2 linked regions of the Cellvibrio sp. PSBB006 genome follow. The main gene of each other region encodes a partner of the protein of the gene in region 2 in a complex. Links are inferred from orthologs where the notes say so. Each region holds a gene or a part of one and is shown on either strand. Other genes may lie near its edges. The genes, in order: xseA and CBR65_RS17120.

Region 1 (3,452 bases), 2.8 Mb from region 2 along the record:
ATTTTTCATTTACCACCAGTACTTTTTCGATGCGATGCTTGTGCAGTAAGCTGCGGACTTCATCAGCACCAGCGCCTTCCTTAACGGTGACCAGTTGCGCCTTGGGCGTCATGATGCTGGAAACCTGCGCATCCAGATTGCTTTCAAAACGCACATCGCGACCGGTGACAATGCCCACCAAATCACCGTTATCCAGCACGGGCACACCGGAGATATTGTTCTTACGGGTCAGGGCATGCAAATCGCGGATAGTCGCTTTGGAATCAATGGTAATCGGGTCTTTAACAACACCTGCTTCAAATTTCTTGACGGCACGCACTTCCAGCGCTTGCTGTTCTATGCTCATACTCTTGTGAATGATACCGATACCCCCTTCCTGCGCGATGGCAATCGCCAGACGGGCTTCGGTTACGGTATCCATGGCGGCGGAAATCAATGGGATATTGAGCTGAATACCACGGGTCAACTGGGTCTTGAGCGACACGTCTTTCGGGGTGACGTCGGAATAACCGGGCACCAGCAGAACATCATCAAACGTGAGGGCTTCTTCAGCAATTCGCAACATACCAACCAACCTCTGTTCAGAGAGTAAATAAACGCGAAATTATAGCTGTTCAGACGAACAGGGTAAACCGCTGGCTACCAGATGTTGTGTGGTAGCACGGCATCAAACCACTGATATTGCGTCATTTTTTATCTGAGCTGCCCACCGGGATGGTGGCAGTTATCCACGGTCATCGCCTAGAATAGCCGCCATGCTTACCTCTGATATCTTCACCAGCGGCACAGACCGCGATGTGCTCTCCGTCAGCCAGCTGAATCGCAAGGCGAAACAGTTGCTGGAAACTCATTTACCCCTCTTGTGGGTAGAGGGCGAATTATCCAACGTGTCCCAGCCCTCGTCGGGCCACTGGTACTTCACCCTGAAGGATGAGCAGGCCCAGGTTCGTTGCGCCATGTTCCGCAACCGCAATATGCTGGTTCGTTTTGCCCCCCGCCAGGGGCAACAGGTCCTGATACGGGCGCGAGTCAGCCTGTATGAAGGACGTGGTGATTACCAGTTAATCGTGGAGCATATGGAGGAAGCAGGTTTCGGCGCCTTGCAGCGGGCATTTGAGGCACTCAAGCTGAAGCTGGCCAACGAAGGCCTGTTCGATGATGCCTATAAACAGCCTTTGCCGTCACTGCCGAAACACATTGCCGTGATTACTTCCCCTACTGGCGCGGCCATTCGCGATGTACTCAGTGTGCTCAACCGCCGTTTTCCTGCCATTCCGGTCACGGTGATACCGGTGGCGGTTCAAGGCAAGGAAGCGGCGCCACAGATTGTGCGCGCCATTGACTTGGCCAACCGGGCCGGACTGTTTGATGTGGTTATCCTGGCTCGTGGCGGCGGCTCGCTGGAAGACCTGTGGCCCTTTAACGAAGAAAGCGTCGCGCGCGCGATACATGCCAGTGAACTGCCCATCGTGAGCGCCGTAGGTCACGAAGTCGATTTTACGATTGCGGATTTTGTGGCTGACCTGCGCGCGCCCACACCCTCCGCCGCGGCCGAATTACTGGTGCCCGATGCCGAAGACTGGCTGGAAACCTTTGCCGGTTATGAAATCCTCTTGCAGGAAGCCATTGAACGTAAGCTGCAATCATTCAAACAACGGCTGGAATGGCTACGCACTCGCCTGCGCCACCCCGGCGAACGGCTTCAGCAGCAAGCCCAGCGACTTGATGGACTGGAGTTACGTCTGGTGCGCGCCGTGGATCATCAGCTGCTGCGCTGCCATACGCGCCTGAATACGCTGGTATTGCGCCAAAAACCTTTACAGCCCAGGTTGCGTATCAATCAGCTCAGCCAGCAAGTGTCGCAGCATCACGCCACCCTGGTAAAAAATATGCAGCGCCATTTACGGGCGCAGCAGCAACGGCTGGCGGAAGCAGCGCGCCTGCTGCAAACCGTGAGCCCGTTGAACACCTTGCAGCGGGGCTATGCCATCGCGACGGATTCACATCACAAGGTCATCACCAACAGCAGCCAAGTTGCGCCGGGCGACAGCATCAACGCTCGCCTGGCTGAGGGAGAGTTGCAATGTCGGGTCGAAAAAATTCTTTCCTGATCCGGTTTGTTCGTTGCAGCTCGTGCATCACCCAAGTATATTGAACGCGCTTGTCGGGGCGCCTCGGTGTTCATTGTGAACATACGGAGGCTGAGATCGGTACGGCCGAACCCGTTGAACCTGATCAGGTTGATACCTGCGGAGGGAACAAGGTGTTGCTTTGCTCCCTTCCCGCTCCGCCATCTGATCACTCTTGTCATTCGTACTCTTATCGAGACCTTGTGAACAGCAAACAACCCAATTCCATTGCCATTGCCGGGGCCGGCCTACTCGGGCGCCTACTGGCCTGGCGTTTGTTGCGTGCCGGTGCACGCGTAACGCTCTATGAAGCCGGTGCATTGTCACCCTCCCCGGCTGCTGCCTTCACCGCTGCCGGTATGATTTCGCCATTGAGCGAAGCCGTTGTATCTGAATACGCTGTTTATGAAATGGGGCTGTTCGCGTTGCGGCAATGGCCGCAGTGGCTCAGCGAACTACATCACCCGTCGCTAACCCCCTTGTTTTCACAACGCGGCAGCCTGGTGGTTGCTCATCCGCAGGATGTCAGCGAACTGCAACAATTTGCGCAGGAGTTGCATTTTGTTTTGCAGAAACCGGTCGGCTACCGCTGGGTTACGCGCGAAGAGATTCGTCAGCTGGAGCCGGATTTACACGAGGGATTTCACAACGGCTTGTTGCTGGAAGACGAAGGGCATATCGACAATCGCCAGCTGCTGGATGTATTGCTGAATGAAATCCGCACGTCCGGCGGTGAATGTATTGAGCACTGCCCTGTCACAGTCAGTGCGCACACCATCACCACAAAAACAGACCAAAGAACTTACGATCTGGTGATTGATTGTCGCGGCATGGGCGCTAAAAACCCAGCCAATCAACTGCGCGGGGTTCGCGGTGAAACGCTGCATGTTGAAACCCGGGAAATCACCTTGCAGCGCCCGGTACGCTTGATGCACCCGCGTTACCAACTTTACATCGTGCCCAAACCGGATCATCGCTTTGTGATCGGTGCGACGCAGATTGAAAGCGAAGATCGCTCGCCGGTGACCCTGCAGTCATCACTGGAATTAAGTAGCGCGCTTTACACACTTTCACCGGCATTTGCCGAAGCGAGAATCCTGGAGCTTGGTGTGAATCTGCGTCCTGCTTTTATGGACAATATGCCAAAGGTTGATAGTCAGCCCGGTCTAATGTGCGCGAACGGTTTATTTCGCCATGGATTTCTTTTGGCACCAGCTGTGGTCAGCTACATAGTGGCTTGCATTCAAGATACATCCGAGAAACCTTTTCAATCCATCCTGACAGCGCGTTAATTTTTTATGATTCAACTCAGTTTAAACAATA
Region 2 (12,707 bases):
CTCCACAGGTGGGAGTACTCGGCGATAAACTGCTCGTGCAGCGGATGGTTTTGGTAGGTGTTCTGATCTTCAATGCTATCGAAGAACAGTAATTCGGAGGCGCTATAGCTGTTGTCGATCACCGGGCGCTGCTCGGTAGCAGCGGGCACGCCCACATGCATGCCGCGCACCGTTTCAATGGCGGACAAACTGCGGATACCGGCGAGTAGTTGTTCCAGGTCTTCGGCAGAGTCGGGGTTTTTCAGCCAGAAGAACACCTGGTGGGATAGCTTGGCAATGTGGCCGCTCATAGTTCATTCCTGCTCATAGTTCGCTCCTGAAGGAATCAATTAGCTCGCAACGATCTTTTTTCCTGCCAGCAATGCCTGGCGGGCCATGATCGCCTGCTCAATGCCGGCGGCATCCAGCCCCTGATCAACCAGTTGTTGTTTTTGGCTGTCCTGCTCAACAAAGCGGTCACTGAACCCCAGGTGCAGGACCGGCATAACCACGCCGGCGCTGGCCAGATGCTCACTGACTGCTGCACCTGCGCCGCCGGCGATGACATTTTCTTCGAGCGTTACTAGCAGGCTGTGTTCGGCGGCCATACGCTCAATCAATTCAGTATCCAGCGGTTTTACAAAGCGCATATCACAAACACTGGCATTGAGCTTTTCGGCTGCCTGTAAGGCGCTTGCCAGCGAGGTGCCAAAGCTGAGAATCGCCACCTGTTTGCCTTCGCGTTTGATCAGACCTTTGCCGAGGGGTAAAGCCGTCATGGTGGCGTTAATAGCTGCGCCGGTGCCGGTGCCGCGCGGATAGCGCACAGCGGCGGGGCCGGGATGTTGGTAGGCCGTATAGAGCAGCTGGCGGCATTCATTTTCATCGCTCGGTGCGGCGATTACCGTATTGGGAATACAGCGCAGGAAGCTGATATCAAAGGCACCGGCGTGGGTTGCACCGTCTTCGCCGACCATGCCAGCGCGATCGATGGCAAAGGTCACATCGAGGTTTTGCAAGGCTACGTCGTGGATTAACTGATCGTATGCCCGCTGTAAAAAAGTGGAGTAAATCGCCACCACCGGCTTCTGGCCCTCGCAAGCGATACCGGCGGCCAGGGTTACCGCATGTTGTTCGGCAATGGCAACATCGTAAAACCGCTCGGGGAAATTCTGCGCAAACTCCACCATGCCTGAGCCTTCGCACATGGCGGGGGTAATACCGACCAGGCGTTCATCCTGTGCGGCCATATCACATAACCAGTCACCAAAGACTTGTTGGTATTTGGGCTTTACGGCGATGTTGGCGTTTTTGATAACTGTTTTTTTGGGTTCGATCTTGTTGAGCGCGTGATACCCCACCGGATCTTCCTCGGCAGGGCCAAAGCCCTTGCCCTTCTGGGTTATCACATGTAGCAGCTTGGGGCCTTTAACTTCGCGCAGGTTGCGCAGGTAGCGCACCAGACTGATGAGGTCATGGCCATCGATGGGGCCGATATAGTTAAAGCCCATCTCTTCAAACAGGGTGCCGGGAGAGACAAAGCCCTTGAAGTGTTCTTCGGTGCGACGGGCAAATTCCCAGGCCTGCGGGATTTTAGTGAGTACTTGCTTACTGCCTTCGCGCAGGGAGTTGTAAAACTTGCTGCCCCAGATCTTGGATAGATAGGTGGCCAATCCGCCCACATTGGGCGAGATCGACATATTGTTGTCATTGAGGATGACTAACATGTCGCTGTTGATGTGCGCCGTATGGTTCAGCGCCTCAAAAGCCATACCAGCGGTCATGGCACCATCGCCGATCACGGCAACACATTTGCGCTCGCTTTCGGCCATCTGACTGCCGATGGCCATGCCCAATGCGGCACTGATGGAGGTGCTGGAGTGGCCGACACCAAAGGTGTCGTAATCGCTTTCATCGCGCTTGGGAAAGCCCGATAAACCGCCGCCCTGACGCATGCTGTGCATCCGTTCGCGGCGGTTGGTGAGAATTTTGTGCGGGTAAGTCTGGTGGCCCACATCCCATACCAGGCGATCATCGGGAGTCTGGTAAACGTAATGCAGTGCTATGGTGAGTTCCACCACACCGAGGCCGGCACCAAAATGACCGCCGGTCTGGCCTACCGTATAAAGCAGGAACGCGCGCAGTTCTTCAGCCAGTTCGGGCAGTTGTTTTTCGTTGAGCGCACGCAGCTCCGCTGGAGAGTCAATGCTATCCAGAAGCGGGGTGGACGGTCGGCTGGTGGGTATCTCGTTAAACATTGACTGCCATCGGTTGGTCAAAATTGATCTTATATTACGCCGGTCAAAGGGCGACATTGTAGGCGGGCTGCGGCTCATTGCCTAGCGCCCGATTACATGCGTATTCCCAGATTAAGGCAGCGGTTTAGTGACTGCGTTCGATGATATACGCCGAAAGAGCCCGTAACGGCTGAGCCCGTTGATCAAATTCCGTCAGCGCCGCCAGAGCCTGCTGGTGCAATTCCCGTGCTTTGGCGCGTGCGTTATCCAACCCTAATAAAGACACGTAGGTAGGCTTGTTGCGTGCTATATCTGCGCCTTGCTGCTTGCCGAGAGTCGCGGTATCGGTAATAACGTCCAGGATGTCGTCCTGCACCTGAAACGCCAGCCCAATAGCGGCGGCATAGGTGCCAAGCGCGTGTAATCGTGGTTCATCTGCGCCACAGGCAATAGCACCCATGGCAACGCTTGCGCTAATTAATGCACCGGTCTTATGGCGGTGCATGGTTTCCAGTTGCGTTAAATCCAATTGATGGTTGACCGCAGCCAAATCAATGGATTGACCCAACACCATGCCACGTACCCCGGAGGCGCGGGTCAGCTGTTGCAGCAAGGTAATCTTGCAGGCATCGTCCAGGTGGGGTGCTTCACTGAGTAACTCAAACGCCAGGGTTTGCAGCGCATCACCGGCGAGGATGGCTGTAGCTTCATCAAAGGCAATATGGCAGGTGGGCTTGCCGCGCCGCAAATCATCGTCATCCATGGCGGGTAGGTCGTCATGAACGAGGCTGTAGGCATGAATACATTCGAGCGCGCAGGCGATGGTATCGAGAGAAGCCTGTTGTGCCGGGTTTAACGCGCCGCCGACCGCCAGTCCGCTGGCATAGACCAGGATGGGGCGCACGCGCTTGCCGCCATTGAACAGGCTGTAACGCATGGCGTCCCGCAAGCGTTCGCCGGCACCCATGGTGACAGGGAGCAGATTCTGCAAGGCGCTGTCGACACGATGGCGGCAATTGGCTACAAACTGACTGAAATCGTCACTCATTCGTCGTCGCCTTGGGCGTCAAATGGCTCGAGGTTGATAACGCCCTGATTTTCCACCAATTTCTGTACCTGTTGCTCGGCGGCCGCCAGCCGTGCCTGGCAATCCCGTGTTAATTGGATGCCGGTTTCGAACGCTTTGAGGGACTCTTCCAGTGTCATGTCGCCCTGTTCCATCTTGTTAACCAGGGTTTCCAGCGCATTAAGGGACTGCTCAAAGTCTGCGCCTTTCTTTTTTACTGCCATAGTCTGCTCCAAGGGTGGGGCTTTGTGGTTGCGTCGCATCGATTTATTAGGGGATATGGCGTCGCCTGCAAAGGGCGCGATTATAAACCCGGTCAGGACAACATGGCAGGAGTTTCTGGTGCCGTCTCCTGGCTGGCGAAAATCCGCTGCCGTGTGAGACATATCCTACAAAACTCTCCGCCAATGCCCACTGGCGCCTGACGTGCCGTTCAACAATAATGGCACCTGTTACGGACGCATACACACGGACCTGTGTGGCAAGGATCAACAGGAGTTGCGCCATATATCAGCCTAAGGTAGGGCTCCCATCCTGTAAGACACAAACCCTCGCTGCCCCCCGCAGCGGGGGTTTATTTTTATCACCGGTTTGCCAATCCATCCCTTCACCTCTATTATCGGTTTGCGCTGCTGTCTGTTTTGTGTTGAATAAGTGCGCATGAAATTATTTGCGCGACAGCAATTATGTTTTTTGTGATAAATAGAAAGCTTTTTCCACTTTATTCCGCCCGTTTGTCATTGTTCTTTCTCCATCTCCGGATTAGGCTGCGGCAGTTTAGCTGCTAAAGCTGAAGTCTTCACAATGCAAAGGGGGTTGCTATGTACAGCAAGCTGGAATCGTTGCGCGGTGTTGCGGCGTGTCTTGTCTTACTTTTCCATTCTCATTTTATTGTTGGAACCAAAAGCCTCGATTTTGTTAAAAACAGTTATCTGTTTGTGGATTTCTTTTTTATTTTATCCGGGTTTGTTTTGACGCTCGCCTATGCCGATAAAATCCGCCAGGGTTTGGCATTTCGTGAATACATCAGCCTGCGGCTCGGCCGAATTTACCCCTTACACTTGTTTATGCTCCTGGTATGGGTGCCTTATATTTTGGGCAAGCAGTACTTTATCAGTGCGGGTTATGGCGGCGTAGATCAGTTCGAACATAACAACGCCTACAGCTTTGTCAGTAATCTGTTTTTGGTGCACGCCATGGGGGTGCACGATTATTTGTCGTGGAATCATCCCAGTTGGAGTATCAGTGTAGAGTTTTTTACCTACATTGCGTTCTTCATTTTGTTGTTAACCCTTGATCGCAGCGGCAGCAGAATCTTTCCCTTGCTGATTATTATTCCCGGTTACGCCTTCCTCTTCAGTGTTAACCCGGCGGGACAGATGGATGGAACCTATGATTACGGCTTTATTCGCTGTATGTCAGCATTTTATTGCGGCGTGCTCTTGTATCGTTGGAAGGATGAGATTGCGCAGGGGTTGGCGCGTTTCAATATTCATGCACTGGAAATCGTCGCCGTTGCATTGACGGTGGCTGCGGTGTGTCTTGCGCATCGCGGCGACGGTTATCTTGCGATGACATTGGCATCTTTCTGTTTGTTGCTGATGGTATTTGCCAGCCCTATTCATGGTCTTGTCGGGCGGCTATTGGACACGGCGCCGTTGCGCAGTATCGGATTGTGGTCCTATTCCATCTACATGACTCATGACATCATTCTCTCGTTCTTTTCCAACCTGTATGAAATCGTGTTTAAGGCCGCCCCCAAAAATCTTGGGGTCTGGGCCGTGTTGATTAATATTGCCTTGATTCTATTAACCGTTCTGATTTCACGTTTTACCTACCTCTACGTGGAAAAATATTTTCGCGATAAGGTCAAAGGGCTGGTCAGTCGTAAAACGGATGAATTGCCGGTTCGGACTCCCGTCGGCGACGAAGCTGTTTTGCCACCCTCCAAATGAATAAAGGGTGGTAACTTTTTCGCGCAAAAATTTTTATCCCGCCAGTTAACTGGAGAGAGCTTTTTTCTGCTTTCTCCAGTATTCTTTTATCAAGTCAAATGTGACAATCTCATCAATGTATAGCTAAAAGATCATAAAACCGCTCAAGGGCGATAGCGTTTGTCATAAAAACGTAGTAAAAGCAGTAGTAGCGTATCGATGTTCGAGTGGTAGTTTCTGGTTTTGTCCGGTTCTCTACGATGGAGGTGTCGATGGAAGCACGAATATTGCGGCTCAATACGGCGGGTCAACCGATCGAGTGGCTGCATTGGCAAGAAGCTGTGTGTCTTTATGCGCGCGACCTGGTGGCCTGGAGCCTGGGTGGTTTTGTTCGCCGTGTTCACGGCGGGCATTCCCGGCTGACAGGTTTGCAGACCTACATGGATTTGCCAGCCATTATTGCCTGTGGCGGCAATCGTCTTGCGCGTATGCGTTTAATTCCCCCGTTGACCAATGCAGCCTTGTTTGCGCGCGATCATTATCAATGTCTGTACTGCGGGCGTTCCTTTACCTATGGACAGCTGTCCCGTGACCATGTGCACCCCTTGAGTCGTGGTGGCAAAGACAAGTGGAATAATGTGGTAGCCGCATGCAAACGCTGTAATCAGCATAAAGGCAATCGGTTATTGACCGAAGTGAATATGGAATTGCTGGCTTTGCCTTTTTGCCCCAATACGGCGGAGTATCTGGCGCTGATCAACAGCGAGCGGATTCGCGGCGACCAGATGGAGTTCTTGCGTCCGCAATTCAGTACGCGGCGCAACTGGCAGTAGTCCCGGTTTCGCTCGATGTTTACGGGTTGCTTTGTGTGATGGCAAATGCGCATCACCGGTTTTTTACCCCCTTCTGTAAGCTAACGTAAAGTCATTGTCCTGTCGTCCATCCCCCCAGTAGAATCCTTGTGTCAATAACAATCACAAGGTCACTGCCTATGTCCTCTTCGTCAGACTTTTCCCTCTCCCGCCGACACTTTCTTGTTGCATCAGCGGGGCTTATTGGTAGTGCATCTCTGGGTATCGCTACCCTGGACGCGGTTGCTGCACCGGCCTTTGATTTTGAGATTTCCCTGGCGCAGTGGTCCTTGCACAAGGCGTTATTTGCCGGCGAGATCAAGGCGCTGGATTTTCCGGTTGTTGCGCGCAAAACCTATGACATAGGCGCGGTGGAATACGTCAACCAATTTTTTATGGACAAAGCCAAAGACCAAACGTTTTTGCGACAACTCAAACAACGCGCCGAAGATAATGGTGTGGTGAACTCCCTGATTATGATTGACGGTGAGCCAGAGATGGCATCTGCCGATAAACAAATTCGTGCTGCCGCTATTGAGGGGCATAAGAAATGGATTGAAGCGGCAAGATATCTTGACTGCACTGCCATACGTATCAACTTGCATGGTGAGGGAACAGAAGCTGAATGGAAAAAGCACTCCACCGAAACACTGCGCGCCTTGTGTGAGTTCTCGGACGATTTCAATATCAATATTCTGGTAGAAAACCATGGTGGTTTTTCTTCCGATGCAAAATTACTGACCGATGTGATGCGCGCCGTTGATCACTCGCGGTGCGGTACCATGCCGGACTTCGGTAATTTTTGTGTTCGTCGTCGCGATGGTGATATGTGGGAATCCCCTTGCGTTGAACAATATGATATCTACAAAGGCGTGGCGGAATTGATGCCTTATGCCGGCGCTGTGAGTGCCAAAAGTTTTGACTTTGATGAGCAAGGCAATGAAAGCAGTATCGACTTTCGGGCCATGTTAAAGCTGGTGAAGGCGGCTAATTATCAGGGATACGTTGGCATCGAATACGAAGGCAATAAATTAAGTGAAGAGGCCGGTATTCGCGCAACTAAAAAATTACTTGATACGATTCGTGCCGAGATGGCTTGATCGCAAACCCAGGCGTCTGTTTAGTTAACAGGCGCCTGTTTTGCCAACTCAATGACAACAGGCATCCTTAGTCGGTTGAGCATCTTCATATTCATCGTGAAGCCGCATCCAGTCCATAATCTCATCCTCATTGCGGCCCTTTGGCGTGAGATCCAGAAAATTATACGTATTAATCAGAATGTCACCGCCGCGCGCGTAAGCGGAATAGGTGTGAAAAATATTGCCTTCATTATCTTTATAAAACACGCTGACACCAGGCCCCTCACCGGGTTCGCCCTCTTGCTCTTCATAGTTGTAATACATCTTACCCGCGGTTATGTCGGCTTCACTGGGGCTGACATGGTAATCGTAGTTAAAGTCACTGCCGAAAGAGGAAACCCATTTGAATTGCCAGCCCATGCGTTGCTTAAATGCCTGAAATTCCTGCCAGGGCGCACGTGATACCGCGAGCAAGGTGACATCGTGATGGGGGAGATGCAAGTTGGGCCCGTCAAAATGGTCAGCTAAAAACGAGCAGCCATCACACCCCTGCTCCCAGCCGGGGGCAAACATAAAATGGTACACAATTAATTGGCTGCGCCCGTTGAACAAATCGCTCAGGGTTTCCTTGCCTTGTGAGCTCTCGAATATGTATTCCTTGTCAACCTTTACCCAAGGCAAGGCCCGTCGCTCGGCGCTCAACTGATCGCGAAAATGTGTAAATTCTTTTTCCTTTTGCAGATGCGCTTTACGCGCGACTAACCATGCTTCACGGGATACCACTTGCGGATGTTTGATGTTGTCGGTCATGATCATTCTCCTGCTGAAAATGAATTGCTGAAACATTACCTGGTTTTAACGGGTAACCAGAGTTCAATATCACCGGTACCTGTCTGCGGATTAAACGTGTCACCGTAACGCTCAATAAAATGCACCATGCCTGGGCCGCCAGCTGCGTGGACATAACCCGATGCAGGCAGCCATTGATCAAAAATGTTATGGATAGTTTGGCGCAATTGCGACACATGTTGATGATGAGTAAATATGGCGTATTGTTGCTCCGGTAGCATTACCTCAGACCATTCTGTTGGCACACCGGATCGATCTCCAATTTCCATGCCGGCCAGATAATCAAAACAGCTATTACTGTCATCGACACGGATACATAAGCCATAATCTGCGTTGCCAACTTGTGATGACACTTTACCCAGATGCGGTGCAAGTTGTTGCCACAGTTCGGGTATTTTTTGCGCGGCCTTATCATCAAGCCGAAGACGTAAGCCCGCAATACGCATAGTGCTTTTCTGTTCAAAGCGTGCAGGTTTTATGGACGTCGCTGAAGGCATTGTCATATCGTATTCCTGAGCTTGTAACAGCCTGATTAATCAGGCTGCAATTCGCGAATGGGTCGAATCTCAATGCTGCCGAGCCGTGCAGGTGGAATCTTGCCTGCTAGCTGAATCACCTGGTCGAGATTCTCGGCTTCCAATAAATAAAAGCCAGCCAATTGCTCTTTTGTCTCGGCGAAGGGACCATCGGTAACATGTGGCCTGCCATCGCGAACACGTAAGGTGGCCGCTGTATTGACTGGTTGCAGCGCATTACCTCCAAGAAAGTGGCCTGTGCTACGCAGATTGTCACCGCAGGCAATACATTCCTTGTTGAGTGACTCCCATTCTTGCGGAGACATGGCATTGATAACATTTTCATCGTAGTAAACGAGACAAAGGTATTTCATAAAATGTCCTGTAATTTGATCGATAGCCATTGCAGGCTGGTAGTTTGTTTTGAATCAATATCAATGTGCATGGCTTAAAAAACATAAGCCTGATTTTCTGGAATGCCTTTTATCCCGTTGTTCAAGGTGTTGCATCAAACAACACTTTGCCGCTTTCCATATCAAACGGACTGGAAAAGTGTTCGTGGATCACGAGCCATTGACCATTCATTTTGCGATAGCCACGCGTTACGCGCATCCAGGAAAATTGCTCGTTGCCCTGATCATCGTAGCCGCCGCACCGGGCCAGATTGTAGCTGAATGCGATACTGCCTTCGGTATGGATAACCAGATCGCGTGCTTCGTAAATCATGCCGTGTGGTGCAAATTCCATGCAGGCATGCCAGTGGTCGGTATAGGCTTTCTTGCCGACGAATTGCAGCTTCATTACCGCATCATAAGCGACGAGGTTGTCGGCGTAGTGTTTGACGATCTCGTCGACCTTGCCGGTGCGCATGGCGGCTTCCCATTGTTCAATGCTGGCGCGGATTTCGATTTCTTCGTTGGACGTGGACATATTGGTTCTCCTTTAATCGTTGATGCGTCATTAGTCATTAGTCATTAGTCGATTAAGAGCTGGTCGTATCGACACAAGATGTTTTTTTCATGCTATGGCGATTCGTCCTGCTGCTCAATCCCTGTCATTCTGCTGACAGTGTTGATTAACGTACCGACGCTCTCTCTGGCGCTTCGGCGACTGTTTTCATCTGCTGCAATCCAGCCTCAAAATCTTTCCCCACCATCTTGTCCATATTGATAAAGACATGCATAAGTTTGCTGATGAAGGAATTCGGGCCCTCCATTATCCATTCGACTCTGGTGCCATTGTCTGTCGGTGTGAGCGTAAACGTGGCGGTGTTATGTGCGGTAAAAGGCTTGATGAAATGCAACGCAATACCAACTTTTGTGTAGGGCGTGGATTCCGTAATTTCCATGCGTCCGTGGCCAACGTTATTGTCGCCCTCCCACGCATAGGTCGCGCCTGTTCCGCTGGGGCCGTCACTGTAATGGCGTTGCATCTGCGGGTCTTTTTTCTCCCATGGCGACCAATGTGTCCACTGATGAAAATTATTGATCAGTGGGAAAATCTGTTCAGGCGATGTGTTGATGGTAATCGTGCGTTCAACCCGAAAATGATCGGGTTTGGTCGCGGCCAGAATCAGCAGGATGGCAATCAGCGCAATGATAATCAGAACAATGGTCATGGTGATGGATCTCTTGGTCTTCATAATGTTTCCTTGATGGGATTTTTTAACTGACAGTTTGAACAAGTGATTCTTCCAGCTCACGGATGGGCCGTACTTCTACACCGCCATAGCGCGCTGGCGGCAATTTGCTCGCTAGCTGAATGGCTTCGTTCAAATCCCGCGCTTCAAGCAAGCAATAACCGGCAAGCTGTTCTTTGGTTTCAGCAAAGGGACCGTCGGTTGCCGACAATTTGCCATTGCGCCAGCGCACGGTGGTGGCGGTATGAACGGACTCCAGAGCATCGCCGGCGAGGTAATAGTGGCTGGCTTGCAGTTGGTCCGAATAGGCGATGCACTCCCTTATCAGCGCGTTCCACTCACTGGGTGGCAGTGCATTCATCGCTTCTTCGTCGAGATAAATAAGGCAGAGGTATTTCATGGTGTCGATCCTGCTGAGTGGCGGTTTTTCTTAATAGTCGTTTGGCACACTACAGAATCGACAGGAGTTAAAATTTTTTTATAACGCGGCAATGCGCCGTTCTAAAAAGCGTCGCTCCGGCTCCTGTTTGGTCAGTTTCAGCGCCTGCTCATAAGCGGTTTTTGCGTCTTGATGGCGGCCAAGTCGGCGGCACAGGTCGGCGCGGGCGGAGTAGAGCAAATGATAATCCTTGAGTTCACCCTTGCCGATCATGTCGTCAATGATGGTCAGTCCGGCTTCTGGGCCGTCGCGCATGGCGACAGCTACGGCGCGATTAAGCTCTACCACCGGTGAGGGCGCAACGCGTAACAACAGGTCGTAAAGTCCAACAATTTCATGCCAATCCGTCTCCGCTGGCGTCGTTGCTTCGGCGTGAACGCCGACAATCGCGGCCTGGATGGTGTAGGGACCAAAACGGCGCGAACTCAATGAGCGGGTGATCAATTCGCTGCCTTCGGCGATAAGCTGACGATCCCAGAGTGAGCGATCCTGCTCGTCCAGCAGGATCAAGTCGCCATCGGCCGACATGCGCGCGTGGCGGCGGGAATCATGCAATAACATCAAGGCCAGCAAACCCATGGCTTCGGATTCCGGCAGTAATTCCACCAGCAGACGGCCCAGGCGAATGGCTTCGGCAGAGAGGTCGTGGCGGGTTACGGCGTTGCCGGTAGAGGCGGAGTAGCCTTCGTTAAACACCAGGTAGATGACGTGCAATACGGAATCTAGCCGCTCGGGTAATTGGGCTGGCGCGGGGACTTCATAGGGGATGCGGGCATCGCGGATCTTGGCTTTGGCGCGCACGATGCGTTGGGCCACAGTCGGTGCGGAAGTCAGAAAAGCGCGGGCAATTTCCTCAGTTGTCAGGTCGCAGACTTCACGCAGGGTCAGCGCCACCTGGGCATCGGGCGACAGGCTGGGGTGGCAGCAGGTAAACACCAGGCGCAAGCGATCATCCTCGATATTCTCGTTATCCATCTCCTCTGCTTCTTCATCCAGCCGGTCGGCGACATCTTCCAGTGAGGTATCAAAGCGCGCCCGGCGGCGCAGTTGGTCAATCGCTTTGAAGCGACCGGTGGATACCAGCCAGGCGCGGGGATTATCCGGCAGGCCGTCGCGGGGCCATTGGTCCATGGCAGCACTGAAGGCATCATGCAAGGCTTCTTCAGCCAGGTCAAAATCGCCCAGCAAGCGAATCAGTGTCGCCAGTACCCGGCGGGATTCGGTGCGATAAATCGTCTCCAGGGTTTGCTGCATATGCCGGTTTGCGTCAGTCACGGCGTCCTCACGATGATTATTGATATAGATGGGGCGAGTTTAGCATCCACTTTTCTGATGGCTTGTATGAAGATGTAAACCTTTCGTCAAAAACGTTATCCGCGCCCGGTTTCGCGGCCATTTTGCTGTGATAGCATGAGTCTTCGTTTGAATTGGGTTTGCGAATACTGCACGACCTGTTTTATTGTTGCCCGCATTGCGGAATATCTATGTAGCAGCAGGGATGTATGAAAATACTGTTTAAGAACACCACCGGCGCCGAGTTTCAACTCTCCCCCGTTAATACCCCCACCACCGGTGGGACTCCCACCAAAGATTCCCGGCAGATATTGCAGTCCGCCCGCCTGATTCAGCCGGCGACCTGGGCGGAAGTGTGGAAATTATTGTTTCCCAAGCAGCCCGTGCCGCCCTCGCAGGAGAAAATCCAGCAGGAAGTTGGCAGCGCCCTGAACAGCAAAAAGCTGCAGTTAGTGCCCGTAACGGCCCAGCCTGACGCAACGGCGGGTACCGAATTTCGCGGGCATCGCAGCGCCAAAGGCGGGGGCAAGAGCAGTGCCTCTGACGCATTGCCGCCGCCCAAAGAAGACGTCAAAGCCCATGCGGTAACGGCGGAGTCCAGCGAGACCTGCTCTGACCAAAATGCCGTGACCAGCGTCCAGCCCGGCAAGGTATCCAACACTGCCAACGAAGGCACTGCCGCCGTTGCCAACACCTGCACCAACGGCTGCCCCATCAGCATGATCTCCGGCGAGGAATTGCTGAGCCTGACAGACTTTACATTGCCCGGCCCGTTGCCCTTCACCTGGAGACGTACTTATCGCACCGGCCACAGCCGCGATATCGG

What was found.
Region 1: the proteins of CBR65_RS17120 (region 2) and xseA are in contact, whole or in part, in a cryo-EM structure (PDB 8TXR), measured with the Escherichia coli proteins. The link is inferred for Cellvibrio sp. PSBB006 from one-to-one orthologs.

The regions. Positions count from the first base shown.
Region 1 is NZ_CP021382.1:1,335,265-1,338,716, forward strand. Bases 1-2,933 are described here. They hold xseA (exodeoxyribonuclease VII large subunit), read left to right. Parts: upstream 1-755; coding sequence 756-2,111; downstream 2,112-2,933. Other genes in these bases: guaB (IMP dehydrogenase), read right to left, coding at 1-565; thiO (glycine oxidase ThiO), read left to right, coding at 2,333-2,933. In the rest of the region: more of thiO, read left to right, coding at 2,934-3,421; sulfur carrier protein ThiS, read left to right, coding at 3,428-3,452. UniProt on the Escherichia coli protein: Bidirectionally degrades single-stranded DNA into large acid-insoluble oligonucleotides, which are then degraded further into small acid-soluble oligonucleotides.
Region 2 is NZ_CP021382.1:4,127,647-4,140,353, forward strand. The notes cover bases 1,884-4,866. They hold CBR65_RS17120 (exodeoxyribonuclease VII small subunit), read right to left. Parts: upstream 3,507-4,866; coding sequence 3,261-3,506; downstream 1,884-3,260. Other genes in these bases: dxs (1-deoxy-D-xylulose-5-phosphate synthase), read right to left, coding at 1,884-2,237; ispA ((2E,6E)-farnesyl diphosphate synthase), read right to left, coding at 2,362-3,264; CBR65_RS17125 (acyltransferase), read left to right, coding at 4,104-4,866. Outside these bases: CBR65_RS17105 (Dabb family protein), read right to left, coding at 1-290; more of dxs, read right to left, coding at 330-1,883; more of CBR65_RS17125, read left to right, coding at 4,867-5,237; CBR65_RS17130 (HNH endonuclease), read left to right, coding at 5,489-6,049; CBR65_RS17135 (sugar phosphate isomerase/epimerase), read left to right, coding at 6,208-7,167; CBR65_RS17140 (thioredoxin family protein), read right to left, coding at 7,216-7,956; CBR65_RS17145 (GyrI-like domain-containing protein), read right to left, coding at 7,992-8,498; CBR65_RS17150 (YciI family protein), read right to left, coding at 8,528-8,884; CBR65_RS17155 (nuclear transport factor 2 family protein), read right to left, coding at 9,006-9,440; CBR65_RS17160 (SRPBCC family protein), read right to left, coding at 9,586-10,152; CBR65_RS17165 (YciI family protein), read right to left, coding at 10,175-10,549; CBR65_RS17170 (RNA polymerase sigma factor), read right to left, coding at 10,628-11,863; CBR65_RS17175 (RHS repeat-associated core domain-containing protein), read left to right, coding at 12,091-12,707. UniProt on the Escherichia coli protein: Bidirectionally degrades single-stranded DNA into large acid-insoluble oligonucleotides, which are then degraded further into small acid-soluble oligonucleotides.